One region of the Streptomyces sp. NPDC002125 genome, then DNA from elsewhere that is predicted to be linked to it. Evidence: riboswitches for the same ligand, from Rfam matches in the RefSeq annotation. Region 1 holds a riboswitch; the other holds the start of a gene.
The links. A riboswitch is a leader RNA that binds a small molecule or an ion and turns the genes downstream of it on or off. The one in region 1 is predicted to bind thiamine pyrophosphate.
Positions count from the first base shown of each region.

Region 2: it holds a riboswitch for thiamine pyrophosphate, as region 1 does, so the genes downstream of both, thiO (glycine oxidase ThiO) here and ACWCQM_RS34070 (purine-cytosine permease family protein) in region 1, are expected to answer to the same signal.

Region 1 is NZ_JBSFDD010000029.1:82,745-89,979, forward strand. It holds gene ACWCQM_RS34050 (esterase/lipase family protein) at 1-581, opposite strand, end outside; gene thiD (bifunctional hydroxymethylpyrimidine kinase/phosphomethylpyrimidine kinase) at 887-1,684, opposite strand; gene thiE (thiamine phosphate synthase) at 1,681-2,358, opposite strand; gene thiM (hydroxyethylthiazole kinase) at 2,355-3,164, opposite strand; gene ACWCQM_RS34070 (purine-cytosine permease family protein) at 3,228-4,634, opposite strand; TPP riboswitch at 4,625-4,719, opposite strand; gene ACWCQM_RS34075 (DJ-1/PfpI/YhbO family deglycase/protease) at 4,971-5,537, opposite strand; gene ACWCQM_RS34080 (DUF5709 domain-containing protein) at 5,673-6,134, opposite strand; gene ACWCQM_RS34085 (diacylglycerol kinase family protein) at 6,542-7,235, shown strand, end outside.
Region 2 is NZ_JBSFDD010000010.1:43,000-50,234, reverse strand. It holds gene ACWCQM_RS19000 (hypothetical protein) at 1-317, opposite strand, end outside; gene metF (methylenetetrahydrofolate reductase [NAD(P)H]) at 368-1,285, opposite strand; gene thiE (thiamine phosphate synthase) at 1,486-2,136, opposite strand; gene ACWCQM_RS18985 (Rv2175c family DNA-binding protein) at 2,255-2,620, opposite strand; gene ACWCQM_RS18980 (NAD(P)/FAD-dependent oxidoreductase) at 2,689-3,921, opposite strand; gene ACWCQM_RS18975 (hypothetical protein) at 3,951-4,292, opposite strand; TPP riboswitch at 4,344-4,456, shown strand; gene thiO (glycine oxidase ThiO) at 4,454-5,650, shown strand; gene thiS (sulfur carrier protein ThiS) at 5,647-5,919, shown strand; gene ACWCQM_RS18960 (thiazole synthase) at 5,922-6,716, shown strand; gene pknB (Stk1 family PASTA domain-containing Ser/Thr kinase) at 6,875-7,235, shown strand, end outside.

The DNA.
Region 1 (7,235 bases):
TTGGTGTCGCCCGGTGTCTCGTCGCCCGAGGTGATCTGGGAGATGAACGAGGAGCCCGGGTACATCTGCTGACAGGTCACGTAGACGAGACAGGCGCTCGCGAACGTGGTCCCGTGGTTGGCGCCGGCGATCGAGGCGAGGTGGCTCACGCTCGTGTTGCCGCCCAGCACCTTCAGGTAGTACTGGCTGACGAGGCCGCCCATCGAGTGGTTGACGATGGCGACCTTGCTCGCGCCCGTCCGCGCCTTCACGTTGTTCACGAAGGTCGCGAGGCCCTGCGCGTTGGTGACGTTGTTGCCGTACGAGTTGTACTCGTAGGCGAACAGGCTGGAGCTGGACCAGCCGTTGAGCTGGAAGACACTCATGCCGGTGACCCAGTTGGAGGCGTTCCCGGTGTAGCCGTGCACGAAGACGACCGGAGTGCTGGTCGACAGCGGCTGTACGGCCGCGGTGGAGGTGCCCGGGGAAGCCGAGGTCGCGGTGTCGGCCGCGCCGGCCGTCGTCGCTGAGGAGAAGAGGGTGAACGCGACCGTGACGGCCGCGAGAACGCCGAGAAGCCGGCGAGGGGAACGACGGCGCATGGAGCCCTCCAGACGAGGATGCGGGGATGCGGGTGCTTGACCCGACCAGAGTCGTGGGGCGGGGCGCGGGGGGCCATCGGTGAAATCACCAGTGTGCCCGGGGCCGTCAGGCGCCGGTGAGCCGTCGTCCGTCCCTCGGCGGGAGCCGGCGCAAGGCCCTGGCCGCGCACGCTCCGCCGCCGGTTGTCGGGCCGTGCCGTCGTCCGGGGCCTGGACCGCGAAGGCGCCCGGCGCGGTGGAGTCGTTCTCGACGGCGAGCAGGGGTTCTGCTGGCCGATCATCTGGGCGAGCCAGGCCTCCGAGCGTCAGTTCCGGCCGCGGATGCCCCAGCCGTGGTCCACCGGCCCGATGCCGGCGCCCAGTGCGAAACCCGCCGCGATCGCGGCGGTGACGTAGTCCTTCGCCCGGCGCACCGCGTCGGGGGCGGGGCGGCCCTGCGCCAGGCCCACCGCTACGGCCGACGCGAGGGTGCAGCCCGTGCCGTGGGTGTGGCGGTTGTCGTGGCGGGGGGCGCGCAGCCAGTGCTCCTCCGCGCCGTCCGTCAGCAGGTCCACCGCCTCGCCCGGCAGATGACCGCCCTTCACCAGCACCCAGCGCGGGCCGTAGGAGAGGAGTCGCGCCGCGGCCCGGCGCATCCCCGCCTCGTCCGTCACGACGATGCCGGTCAGCTGTGCGACCTCGTCGAGATTCGGCGTGGCCACGGTCGCGACCGGCAGGAGCTCGTTCCGTACGGCGTCCAGCGCCTCGTCGGCGAGCAGCTTGTCGCCGTGCTTGGAGACGCTCACGGGGTCCACGACGACGGGGGCCGCCGAGTCCGCCAGCAGCTCGGCGACCTCCGTGACCAGGGCGGGCGAGGCGAGCATCCCCGTCTTCACCGCCTGGACGCCGATGTCGTCGACCACGCTGCGGTACTGGGCGCGCACCGCCTCGACGGGGATCTCCCACGCACCCTGCACGCCCAGGGAGTTCTGGGCGGTGACGGCGGTGAGCACGCTCATCCCGTGGGCCCCGAGCGCCAGCATGGTCTTGAGGTCGGCCTGGATTCCGGCTCCTCCGCCGGAGTCCGATCCGGCGATGGTGAGTACGCGGGGCGGCGCGGTCATGCGCGGCTCTCCTCTCGTTCGTGGTTCCAGGCACCGGAGTACGCGCGTGCCGACGCGAGGGGGTCCTCGGCGGCGCAGATCCCTGAGACGACGGCGGCCCCCACCGCCCCGGCGGCCCGCAGGACCGGCAGGTCGGCCGGGGTGACCCCGCCGATGGCCACGGCGGGCAGCGCGCTGATCCGGGCCAGACGGGTGAAGCCCGCATGACCGAGCGCGGCGGGGGCGTCCGCCTTCGTACGGGTCGTGTGCAGCGCGCCGATGCCGACGTGGTCGACGCGTGCCGCGTCCTCGGCGGCGGCGCGCAGCTGCCCCGGGGTGGCGGCGCTCAGGCCCAGTACCGTGTGCTCCCCGATCAGTTCGCGTACGGCGGCCGGCGGCAGGTCCGACTGGCCGACGTGTACGCCCGTCACACGTGCGCCCGCCGCCCGGGCGGCGAGGAACACGTCCACCCGGTCGTTGACGATCAGCGCCACCCCTTCGGGCAGGACGGCCTCCACTTCCAGGACCGTACGCAGGAACTCCCGCCCCGCGGCGTACTTCTCCCGGACCTGCACGGCGGTGACGCCACCGGCCACGGCCAGGGCGACGGTCTCGGCCACGCTCCGGCCACGGGCCGCGCACTGCGCCGCGTCCGTGACGAGGTAGACCGACAGATCCACGGGGGTCCGGGTCATGAGAGCGCCGCCCTCGCGGTGAGCTCCGCCTCGTCGAGCGCGTCGAGGGCGTCCAGGAACGCGACGGCGAACCCGCCGGGCCCCGACGCGGTCCCCGCGGCGAGCTCGGCGGCGACCGTGTACGCGGTGGTGGCGGTCACCACCGCGGCGAAACGGTCCTCCTCGACGGCCGCGAAGGCCGCCATCACCGCCCCCAGCGCGCAGCCGCCCCCGGTCACCCGGGTCAGCAGGGCGTCGCCGTTGGCTGTCCGGGCATCGCGCACCCCGTCGGTGACGAAGTCCACGGGCCCGGAGACGGCGACCACCGAGCCCGCCGTACGCGCCAGTTCGCGCGCCGAGTCCTCGGCGGCCTCGACACTGTCGGACGCGTCCACACCGCGTCCGCCACCGCCCGCGCCCGCGAGCGCGACGATCTCGGAGGCGTTGCCCCGGATCACGGTCGGCCGCAGCTCCAGCAGTTCCCGTGCCAGTGCGGTCCGCACCGGCAGCGCGCCTGTCGCGACCGGGTCGAGGACCCACGGCGTACCCGCCGAGGCCGCCGCGTGCGCCGCCTCGGCCATGGCGACGCGCTGCTCCGCGTGCGGGGTGCCGAGATTGACGAGGACACCCGAGGCGATCCGGGCGAAGGGGCCGGCCTCCTCCGGGATGTCGACCATGGCAGGTGAAGCGCCCAGCGCCAGCAGGACGTTGGCGGTGAAGCCCGTGACCACCGTGTTGGTGAGGCACTGGACGAGCGGGGAGTCGGCCCGCACACGGGCGAGGGAGCGCGGGGCGAGGAAGGGGTGATCGGCGGATGTCGGGGGCATGCGTTGTCGCTCCGTCGGGGGAGAGGAGAGAGGACGAGGAGAAGGTGTTCGGCGGCCGTCAGGTCAGGCCCGCGCGCGGGCGCGCAGCCGCAGCGGCGCGTAGACGGCGAGCGCCACGAGGAAGGCCACGTAGTACGAGAGGTCGGCGCCGTGCAGAGCCGCCGCCACCGGGCCCACGTACAGGCTGGTGTCCATGAAGGGCACCGCCGCGGCGAAGGCGACGGCGAACGCCAGCAACGGGGGCCATCCCGGCTGCGGCCGCGCCGTCTCGGCGGCCAGGTCGACCGCCGCGCCGCCGCGTGCCCGGGCCCGTGCGAGCCAGTCCACGACGACGATCGCCACGAAACCGGGAATCCAGTAGCCGACGAACAGCAGCACGTTCTGGAAGCGGGCCGTGGTGTCGGCGGCGTGCATCCACAGCACCAGGGGGAAGCCGAGCACGGCGGCGAGGGCGGCGGCGGCCGGCCGGGGAATGCGGACTCCGACGGTCTGCAGGGCCAGGGAACCGCTGTAGTCGTTCATGGCGTTGCTGCACAGCGCGGCCAGGGCCACGGCCAGCAGCCCGAACGCGCCCAGCGCACCACCGCCCAGCAGTTCGTCGACGCCCGCAGCCGTCTGGTCGGTCAGCACCGAAGCGCCCCACAGACCGATCGCCTGGACGGCCACGAAGGACACCACGAGGCCGAGCAGCGTGCACCAGAACATGCGGGTACGGGAGGTGGTGCGGGGCAGATAGCGGCTGAAGTCGCTGGCGTACGGAGCCCAGGACAGCGACAGGCTCAGGGCGATGGTGCTGGTCAGGACGAACGCGCCCGCCTTGTCGGCGCCGTGCGCCGTACCGCTGCCGGCCACCGGGACGCCGTCGAGCAGCCGCCAGGCGATCAGGGCGAACGCGGTGGCGAGCACAAAGGTCATGATGATCTGGAGCCGGTGGATCGCCTCGTAGCCCAGGACGCCGAGAGCGCCCTGAGCCACCATCATGACCAGGACGCCGAGCCAGAAGGGCCAGCCGCACAGCCGCGCGAGCGCGTCCCCGCCGAACAGCCCGATCAGTGCGTCCCAGGCGACCGAGGACAGCCACTGCAGGACGCCGGGCACCGCCACGGTCCGCCCGAAGGCGAGCCTGGCCAGCGGAAGTTGACCGGCGCCGGTCAGGCTGCCCCAGGTGCCGAGGTAGGCGGTCGGCACCGCGCCGATCACGGTGCCCAGCACGACGGCGGTGAGCGCGGCCGTGAAGTCCAGTCCGAGGGCGATGCCGACGGTGCCGGTGAACACGCCGGTCATGGTCAGGTTGGGGGCGAACCACACGGTGAACAGGCGCCCCGCACCGCCGTAACGGTTGCTCTCGGGGACCGGCTCGATGCCGTGCGACTCGACACGGAGGTCGCCGGGGGCCGCCGGCATGCGGCCGTCGAAGACGGCCGGGCGGCTGTCGGCGGGCAGCCCGCCGGAAACATGCGTCAAAGGCATGGAGACATCCCTCCGCCAGTACGAACTGGTTCAGGTTCGACGGGTGTGATCTCAGCCCTCGGATGGGGCACCCCGTGTCCGGTACGACGAACAGACTAGCCCCATCCCTCCGGCACCCACGTCGCCGGGACCGGTACTCCGGGAGGAGCCGGGAGCGGGGCGGACCGCTCGACACCGGACGGTCAGGGGGCCGTCCGGCGTGTGTGAGGGGCCGTCCGGCCCGTGTGGGGGCAGCCGGAAGCCGGGGCGCCCGCGCGGCTGCGCCCCGGCCTTCGGATCCACGGCATCAGAGAGGGTGCCGACGGCACGGGCCACCGGCCGTCGCCGCGCACTTCCTCAGGAGCGGGCGGCGAGTGCCTTGTCGATCTCGCCGAGGAAGGCTTCCAGGTCGCCCGGATTGCGCGAGGTGATCAGCGTCCAGCCGCCCGCGCCGTCGGTCACCACCGGCTCGTCGGTCCACTCGCCGCCGGCGTTGCGGATGTCGGTGCGCAGCGAGGCGTACGAGGTCAGCCGCTTGCCGGGGACGACACCCGCTTCGACCAGGGCCCAGGGACCGTGGCAGATGGCCGCCACCGGGCGTCCGGACTCCGTGAAGGAGCGGATGATCCCGCTCGCGCCGTCCTGGAGACGCAGGGTGTCGGCGTTCAGGGTGCCGCCCGGGACGAGCAGCAGATCGTAGTCGCCGGGGACGGCGTCGGCCAGGGTGAGGTCGGGGCGGACCGTCTTGCCGGGATCCTTGTCACCGACCAGCGTGACGATGTCGTCCGTCGAAACCGCCGCGACGTCCACCTGGGCTCCCGCCCCGCGGAGGTGTTCGACCGGCACCACCAGCTCGTCCTGCTCCACGCCGTAGTTGGTGACCACGGCCAGCACCTTCCGGTTCTTCACGTCGTTGTCGGTCATCGCCTGTCACCTTTCCTCCGGGGGCCACCGGGTCGTGGCCCGCGTCCGTGACGTTCCCCTGATCAGCGGGTATATGCATCCGGCGCACCGGACGCGCAGGTCAGGGGCGCCCGGAGCTCGGCCGCAGGGCCCGGGTCAGGACCCGGTCCCGTCCTCCTGGATGTGCACCGCAGCCTCCTCTGCGGAGGCCGCGCCCCCGTCGATGCCCACGTCACGGCCCAGCACCCTGTTGTTGCGGGCGGCGAGAGAGTCCTCGGCCGCCGCGACGCGTCCGGCTCGTTCGTCCCCCGCGTCGTCCTCCTCCGGGCCGTTGTCCTCGGGCTCGTCCTCGGTCCGGTCCGCGAGGAAGGGATCCTCCTCGGGCCGCTCCTGCGCGAGGCGCTGGTCGAGGGACTCGCCCTCGCGCTGCTCCTCACCGGTCGTGCCGTACTTCGACACGCCGAGGGGCTTCTCCGGCGGGGAGTACCCCGTGTCCAGCATGTCGTCGAGACCGGGCTCGTCGATCACGTTCTCCGGATCGAGTTCGTCCGTCGGCCGGTTGTCCGCGTCCGATCCTTCCGGCTGGTAGACGTCGTCTCCGCGTCCTGCGTCCGACACCGGCTGCTCCTTCCGTCGAGGTATGCCGCATACGCCGTCGCCCGTACTCCCGGGTCGTACGGCGTCGCCGCTCTCCTGCCCACCCGAGCCCGGGTCATTGATCCGGACCGGCCGGATTTCGCCCGTGCTCATTCCGCTCGTCCGCCGCGCACGCTCCGTCGCCCGCAGGCGGGGAGCCGGGCAGACGGCCTGGTCAGACCGGTGCGGGCCGCCACCGGTCGGCCCCGGCAGCTTATGACCGATATCCGGCCGGTGCGACCGGGCGACGACGGCCGCCGCGGCGAGGAGGCGCGGAGGCGGTGCGCGGCGACAGGTCTGCCCGCGCGCAGAGGGGGCAGACGGCGAACGCCGGGGCGGGCCGCCCCGGTCCCACTCGCGGCCGAGACCGCAGGAACGAGGGGAACGCCATGCCCACCGGCATACCGGAAAGACGCACAGCCCTCCCCGGGGCACCCGAAGTGGTGCTGCCTCACGGCTCCGCCGAGCCGCACGAAGCGGAAGCCTCTCGCCCCACGGCGGAAGCCTCTCGCCCCGCACCCGGGACAGCCGGGGGCATGGGGCGAGCTGCCGGAATCATCGCCTCGGCGGCGACGTGCCAGGCGGCGTTGATGGTCGGCCTCGGCCTCCTCGTCACCGGGCCCGGGGCCCATGTGTGGCCCATGACGTCCGAGGACGCGGTCGCGCGGACCCTGGAGCGAGCACGCACCGGCACCCTCGACACGCTCTCCCTCGTCGTGTCCGAGGCGGGCAACACGGCCACCGTCGTCGCCGGCACCCTCCTCAGCTGTCTCGTGCTCCTCGTGGTCCCGAGGCTGCCCCGGTGGAGGGAAGCGGTCTTCCTCGCCGTCGCCGTGTCGCTCCAGTCCCTGGTCTTCCTGCTCATCACCGAGGCCGTGGACCGCACCCGGCCCGACGTCGAGCGCCTCGACGCCTCGCCCCCCACCTCCAGCTACACCTCAGGCCACACCGGCGCGGCGACGGCGCTCTACGCCGGTCTCGCCGTCCTGGTCCTGCGCCGGGCCAAGGGGCCGTGGCGCCGGCCCGTGGCCGTACTGCTGCTGATCGTGCCGGTCCTGGTGGGGATCGCCAGGGCCTACCGGG
Region 2 (7,235 bases), on a different contig from region 1:
TCGAGGGTGGGCTTCTGCGCGCCTTGGTCGCCGCCCCCGCGGCGACGGCGGCTCTCACCGGGGCTGCCGCCTATGGCCCATCCCGTCGAGAAGCCCCGCCGGAAGGAGAGCGTCACATAGGTCTGCCCCGTCGCGAAGGCGATCGCCCCGACGGCGATCACCAGCACGGACGGGATGAGCACACCGAGGACCACGCCGAGGAAGCCGGCGAAGGCGAGCAGACGCCAGCGCAGGCGCGCCTTGTACTGCAGCAGCACCTCGCCCAGCAGCCACAGCGCCACTATGCCGAATGCGATGTAGAGGACCGTCCAGCCCACGCCCGCCCCCTCCTGCGGCCACCGCCCCGGTTGGTGGCGGGTACGGCCGGTCAGGACTGCTTGTGCAGTCCGAGATTCTCGTAGATCTCGAGTGTCGCCGTCGAGTTGTTGAGCGTGATGAAGTGCAGCCCCGGGACACCCTCGGAGAGCAGCTTCGCGCAGAACTCCGTGGCGAACTCGATGCCAATGGAGCGTACAGCCGCCGGGTCGGCCTTGGCGGCGAGGATGCGTTCTTTCAGTGAGGAAGGCAGCGACGCGTTGCTGAGCTGCGCGAATCTCTCCAGCTGTTTCACGCTGGTGAGCGGCATCACCTCGGGAATGACCGGGGTGTCGCAACCCGCGGCGACCACACGGTCACGCATCTGGAGATAGCTCTCCGGATCGAAGAACATCTGGGTGATCGCGTAGTCGGCACCGGCCCGGCACTTGTCGACGAAATGACCGATGTCGGAGTCCCAGTCGGAGGACCGGGGGTGCATCTCGGGAAAGGCCGCGACGCCGACGCAGAAGTCACCGGCCTCCTTGATGAGCCGGACGAGGTCGGCCGCGTAGCGCACGCCCTGCGGGTGCTCGATCCACTCGCCCATCGGGTCGCCCGGCGGGTCTCCGCGCACCGCGAGGATGTTGCGGATGCCGGCGTCGGCGTACTGCCCGACCATGTTGCGCAGCTCGGCCACGGAGTGGTCGACGGCGGTGAGGTGGGCGACCGGGGTGAGCGTGGAGTCCGCGGCGATCTGCTGGGTCGCGCGCACGGTCCCGGCCCGGGTCGAACCACCGGCCCCGTACGTCACGGAGACGAAGCTCGGTCCCACCGCCTCGACCCGGCGCAGCGCGTTCCAGAGATTCCGCTCGCCCTTCTCCGTCTTGGGCGCCCAGAACTCGAACGAGTACGACATCTCGCCGGTCGCGAGGAGCTCACGCACGGTGCGTGCGTGATCCGTCCTGGTGGAAGGTGTACCAAGGGCCATACCCGGAGGTTAACCAGGGCCCGGCGGTACCCCAACCAGAGGGACCGATTTGACCGGAATGAGGCGGATTTTGTCCACCCCTCGGACAGCCTCCACGGACGCCCCCCTCGGACACCTGCCCAGGGCCCCTGGCCGGCCCCTGTTCCCGACTCTTCCCCGAGCGCCCTCTCCGCCGGCCCTCCCGGCCGGTACGGCCCGCTTCAGAGGGAACGGGCCCGGATGCGCCGCGCGAGGGACTCGGACGCCGCTGCCGGATCCGGTGCCTCCGTGATGGCGCGCACGACGACGACGCGGCGGGCCCCGGCGTCGAGCACCTCGTCCAAATTCCCGGCGTCGATCCCGCCGATGGCGAACCACGGCCGCGCCGTGCCGAGCGAGGCGGCGTAGCGCACGAGGCCGAGGCCGGGGGCGTGCCGGCCGGGCTTGGTCGGCGTGGGCCAGCAGGGGCCCGTGCAGAAGTAGTCGACGCCCGCCTCGGCGACGGCGGCGTCGACCTCGGACTCGGCATGGGTGGACCGGCCGATCAGGGCCTCCTGGCCGATGACGGCGCGGGCGGCGGGCACGGGCAGGTCGCCCTGGCCGAGATGCAGCACGTCGGAGCCGATGGCGTGGGCGACGTCGGCCCGGTCGTTGACCGCGAGGAGCGCGCCGTGGCGCTTGCAGGCGTCGGCGAACACCGCGAGGTGTTCGAGCTCCTCGGCCGCCTCCATGCCCTTGTCGCGCAGCTGGACGATGTCCACACCACTGGACAGCACCGCGTCGAGGAACTCGGGGAGATCACCCTGCCGCTTGCGGGCATCGGTGCACAGGTAGAGCCGGGCGCCGGACAGCTGGGAGCGAGGCGTGGACATGGTGATTCCCCCGTCGGTGCGTCGATGGATCTCTGGTACGTCGATGGACGGCCGTGCCGTAACGCGGAGTGCGGGCCGCGTGTGTCACGGGGCCCGCACTCCACTCACGGTCGTCCGGTCAGACGGCGAGCGCCTGGGCCCGGCGCTTCACCTCCGTACCGCGATTCTCGCTCAGGGCCTGCGCCGGGGTTCCGGGCAGGGTCGGGTCGGGGGTGAAGAGCCAGTCCAGCATCTCTTCGTCGTTGTAGCCGTCGTCCCTCAGGAGCGTCAGGGTCCCTGCGAGGCCCTTGACCACCTTGTTGCCGTCGATGAAGGCGGCAGGCACCTGGAGCGTCCGGTTCTCACCACGTCGTACGGCGATGAGCTGGCCTTCCTTGACCAGCTGCCGCACGCGCGTCACCTCGACATCGAGCATTTCCGCGATGTCGGGAAGGTGGAGCCAGGCGGGGACGAGAGCATCGATCTTTGCGTCAATCTCGGTCACAAGGACAAGCGTGCCATCCCGGACCGACAGCCGGTAGCCGGGCCGGGCGTACGGGGCCGCGTCCGGCGCTAGAGCGCCGACAATTTCAGCGGGACGGAGGAGTCGGCGGCCCGCACCGGATCGATCCGGGCGCCGGCCTCGACGAGCTTGCGCCCCTGCGCCAGATCACGCGGCCGGCTGACGGCCAGCACGGCGACCAGGATCCCTTCGCGCAGCCAGCAGACCGTCCAGGCGGGGTTACCCGGGTCGCCCCGCCACAGCAGCGTGTCGGCGTCGGCGTGGTGCCCGGCGTACTGCACGAAGCGGCCGAACTGCTCGGACCAGAAGTAGGGCACGGGGTCGTACGTCCTGGCCACACCGTCCGCGAGGGCGGCGGCGACCGTCCGGGGCCCCTGGAGGGCGTTGTCCCAGTGGTGCACCAGCAGCCGTGTCCCGTAGCGGGCGGAGGGGAAGGACGCGCAGTCGCCCACCGCGTGGACGTCGGGCAGCGAGGTGCGCAGCGAGCTGTCCGCGGTGACCGATCCGTCCGGGCCGAGCGCGATGCCCGAGTCCGCCAGCCAGCCCGTGGCGGGCCGTGCGCCGATGCCGACCACCACCGCGCCCGCGGGGATCACCCGGCCGTCCGCCAGGTGGACGGCGCCCGGTTCGACGCGTGAGACCAGGGCTCCGGTGAGGAGTTCGGTTCCGCTCTCGGCGTACCAGCCGGCCATCGGAGCGGCGACCTCGGCGGGCATCGTGCCCGCGAGGGGGCGGTCCGCCGCCTCCACGACGGTGACCGCGCAGCCGGCGGCGCGGGCCGCGGTGGCGAACTCCGCGCCGATCCAGCCCGCTCCGACGACGACCACGTCGTGCTGCCGGTCCAGGACGGGCCGCAGCCTGGCGGCGTCGTCGAGGGTGCGCAGCAGATGGACTCCGGGCACGCCCTCGGAACCGGGCAGTACGACGGGTTCGGCCCCGGTGGCGAGGACGAGCGCGTCGTAGGCGACGGGCCCCTCGGGGGTGTCCAGTTCGTGCGCGTCGGCCCGCAGGCCGGTCACGTCGAGGCCGAGGCGCAGCGTGATGTCCAGGGCCTCGAAGTCGACGTCGAACGCGGAGTCCTCGGCCTTGCCGAGCAGGACCGCCTTGGACAGCGGCGGGCGGTCGTAGGGCTGGTGCGGTTCGGCGCCGATGAGGGTGACCGGGCCGGTGAAGCCCTGTTCGCGCAGGGCCACGGCCGTCTGCACTCCGGCCATGCCGGCCCCCACGATCACGACGTCACGTGGCCGCCGTCCCGCTGCCGGGTCCTGTGTCTGCTCACTCACCCGTCCCACCCTAATCACCTGATGCCCCGTCAGTCCGCGAGCTCCTCCACCACACTCGTCCCGCTGCCCTCCTGCGACTCCCACTCCCACGTCTCGTCCAGGCGGACCCGGCCGTCGGGAAGGTCCGTGACGGTCGAGACGCAGTGCCCGGAAGAAGTCGTTCCGTCCTGCTTCAACTGGACGTAGCGGAAGTCCAGCACGTCCGCCTCCCGGGTGCCGACGAGGTGGCCGCGGACGACGTCGCCGCCCGCGTAGTCGGCCCAGATCCGGCCGCCCCGCTCGTGGTACGTGAAGCGGGTCCGGGTGCCGACCTGGCCGGGGGCCTGGTCCGCGACGGGTGAGAGGACGAGTCCGTCGAGCGAACGGGCCACGGGTACTGCTCCCTTACTGCCTGTGGGTGGTGGGGTCTAGGCTGGCCACCGTAAGGCACTCGCGGGAGTCCGGACGTACCGGGCTGAGAGGGAGGCTGGCCGGCCTCCGACCGTACGAACCTGATCCGGGTCATGCCGGCGAAGGGAGGGGCTGGACGCCCATGCGTATCTCCGCACACGGTTCGGACGTTCTGGTCGTGGGGGGCGGCATCATCGGGCTGGTGACCGCCTGGCGGTCGGCCCAGCACGGTCTGCGCACCGCGCTGGCGGACCCGGAGCCGGGAGGCGGGGCCGCCCAGGTCGCCGCCGGGATGCTCGCCGCCGTCACCGAGCTCCACTACGGCGAGCAGATGCTGCTCGGCCTCAATCTGGCCTCCGCGGCCCGGTATCCGGCGTTCGTGGCCGAGCTGGAGGAGGCGAGCGGGCAGGAGACCGGCTTCCGCGCCTGCGGCACCCTCGCGGTCGCCCTGGACTCCGACGACCGGGCCCATCTGCGGGAGCTGCACGCGCTGCAGCAGCGTTCGGGGCTGGAGTCGGAGTGGCTCAACGGCCGCGAGTGCCGCCGTCTGGAGCCGATGCTCGCCCCGGGTGTGCGCGGCGGGCTGCGGGTCGACGGCGACCACCAGGTGGACCCGAGACGGCTGGCCTCCGCGCTGGTCACGGCGTGCGAGCGGGCCGGGGTGGTCTTCCACCGGGACCGGGTGCAGCGGCTGTCCGTGACCGGCGGCCGTGCGGCGGGGGCGGTTCTCGCGGACGGTACGGAGCTGGCGGCGGACCAGGTCGTACTGGCGGGAGGAAGCCTCAGCGGCCGGCTCGCGGGGCTTCCCGAGGCGGTCGTGCCGCCGGTGCGTCCGGTCAAGGGGCAGGTGCTCCGGCTGACCGTTCCGCCGGCCTACGCCCCCTTCCTCAGCAGGACGGTGCGGGCCGTGGTGCGCGGCAGCCAGGTCTATCTCGTACCGCGTGCCAACGGTGAGCTGGTGGTCGGCGCGACCACCGAGGAGATGGGCTGGGACACCACGGTCACGGCGGGCGGGGTCTACGAACTGCTGCGTGACGCCCACGAGCTGGTGCCGGGCATCACCGAGCTGCCACTGACCGAGACCCGGGCCGGTCTGCGGCCCGCCTCGCCCGACAACGCGCCGCTGCTGGGTCCGACGGCGCTGCCCGGGCTGCACCTCGCCACCGGCCACCACCGCAACGGTGTGCTGCTGACCCCCGTGACCGGCGAGGTGATGGCCCATGTGCTGACCACCGGCGAACTGCCCGAGGTCGGCCGTCCCTTCGCGCCGAACCGTTTCGGCCACTCGTCCGGCATCGCGTCCCCCGAAGCCCTCGCGCCGCAGGAGCAGCCCGTATGAACCAGCCCGTGCCCGACCCCGCGTCCGGTTCCACTTCCTCCACCGTTACCGATCGCTCCCCCACCACGGTTTCCGTCTCCGTCAACGGGGAACGGCGCGACATCCCCGCCGGGACCGCGCTGGACGTCCTGGTCGCAACGCTGACCGCGGCACGTTCCGGGGTCGCGGCGGCGGTCAACGAGGCGGTCGTCCCGCGCGGCGAGTGGTCCGCCACGCTGCTCGCGGACGGCGACCGCGTCGAGGTGCTCACCGCGGTCCAGGGAGGCTGACCATGTCCGACGACCTCTTCGCTCTCGGCCCCGCCTCCTTCTCCTCGCGGCTGATCATGGGCACCGGCGGGGCACCCAGCCTCGACGTGCTGGAACGCTCCCTGATCGCCTCCGGCACCGAGCTGACCACCGTCGCGATGCGGCGGCTCGACCCGACCGTGCGGGGTTCGGTGCTCTCCGTCCTGGAGCGCCTCTCCATCCGGGTCCTGCCGAACACCGCGGGCTGTTTCACCGCTGGGGAGGCGGTGCTGACCGCCCGGCTGGCGAGGGAGGCGCTGGGCACCGACTGGATCAAACTGGAGGTCGTGGCCGACGAGCGGACCCTGCTGCCCGACCCGATCGAGCTGCTGGACGCCGCGGAGATCCTGGTCGACGACGGTTTCACGGTCCTGCCGTACACCAACGACGACCCGGTCCTGGCCCGCAAGCTCCAGGACGTGGGGTGCGCGGCGGTCATGCCGCTCGGCTCCCCCATCGGTTCCGGCCTGGGCATCCGCAACCCGCACAACTTCCAGCTGATCGTCGAGCAGTCCGAGGTCCCGGTGATCCTGGACGCCGGGGCGGGGACCGCGTCGGACGCGGCGCTGGCGATGGAGCTGGGGTGCGCCGCTGTGATGCTCGCCTCGGCGGTGACCCGGGCGCAGGAGCCGGAGCTGATGGCCGCCGCGATGCGGCACGCGGTGGACGGCGGGCGCCTGGCGTACCGGGCGGGGCGCATCCCGCGCCGCCATTTCGCACAGGCGTCCTCGCCGGCGGAGGGCCGCGCGGCGCTGGATCCCGAGCGCCCGGCCTTCTGAGGCCCGGATCCCGAGCGCCCGGCCTTCCGAGGCCCGCTCCCCGGGGAACCCCTCCTGGTCACGACACGTGCATGCCCCTGTCACGGCTCGGCTCCAGAACGGCCCCGGGGAGTCCCGGGCCGACCCGCCGTGTCGGTGGCAGCTCGTAGACTCGCCCCGTGGACACGACCCTTCAGGACCCGCTTGTCGGGCAGCTGCTCGACGGCCGCTATCGCATCGACGCGCGCATCGCCGTCGGCGGTATGGCCACGGTCTACCGGGCCATGGACACCCGGCTCGACCGTGTGCTCGCCCTCAAGGTGATGCACCCGGCGCTGGCGACGGACGCCTCGTTCGTCGAGCGCTTCATCCGCGAGGCGAAGTCCGTCGCCCGGCTCGCCCATCCCAATGTGGTGGGGGTCTTCGACCAGGGCGCCCAGGGGGCGTACGTCTACCTGGCGATGGAGTACGTCGCGGGGTGCACCCTGCGTGACGTGCTGCGCGAGCGCGGCGCCCTGCAGCCCCGGGCCGCGCTGGACA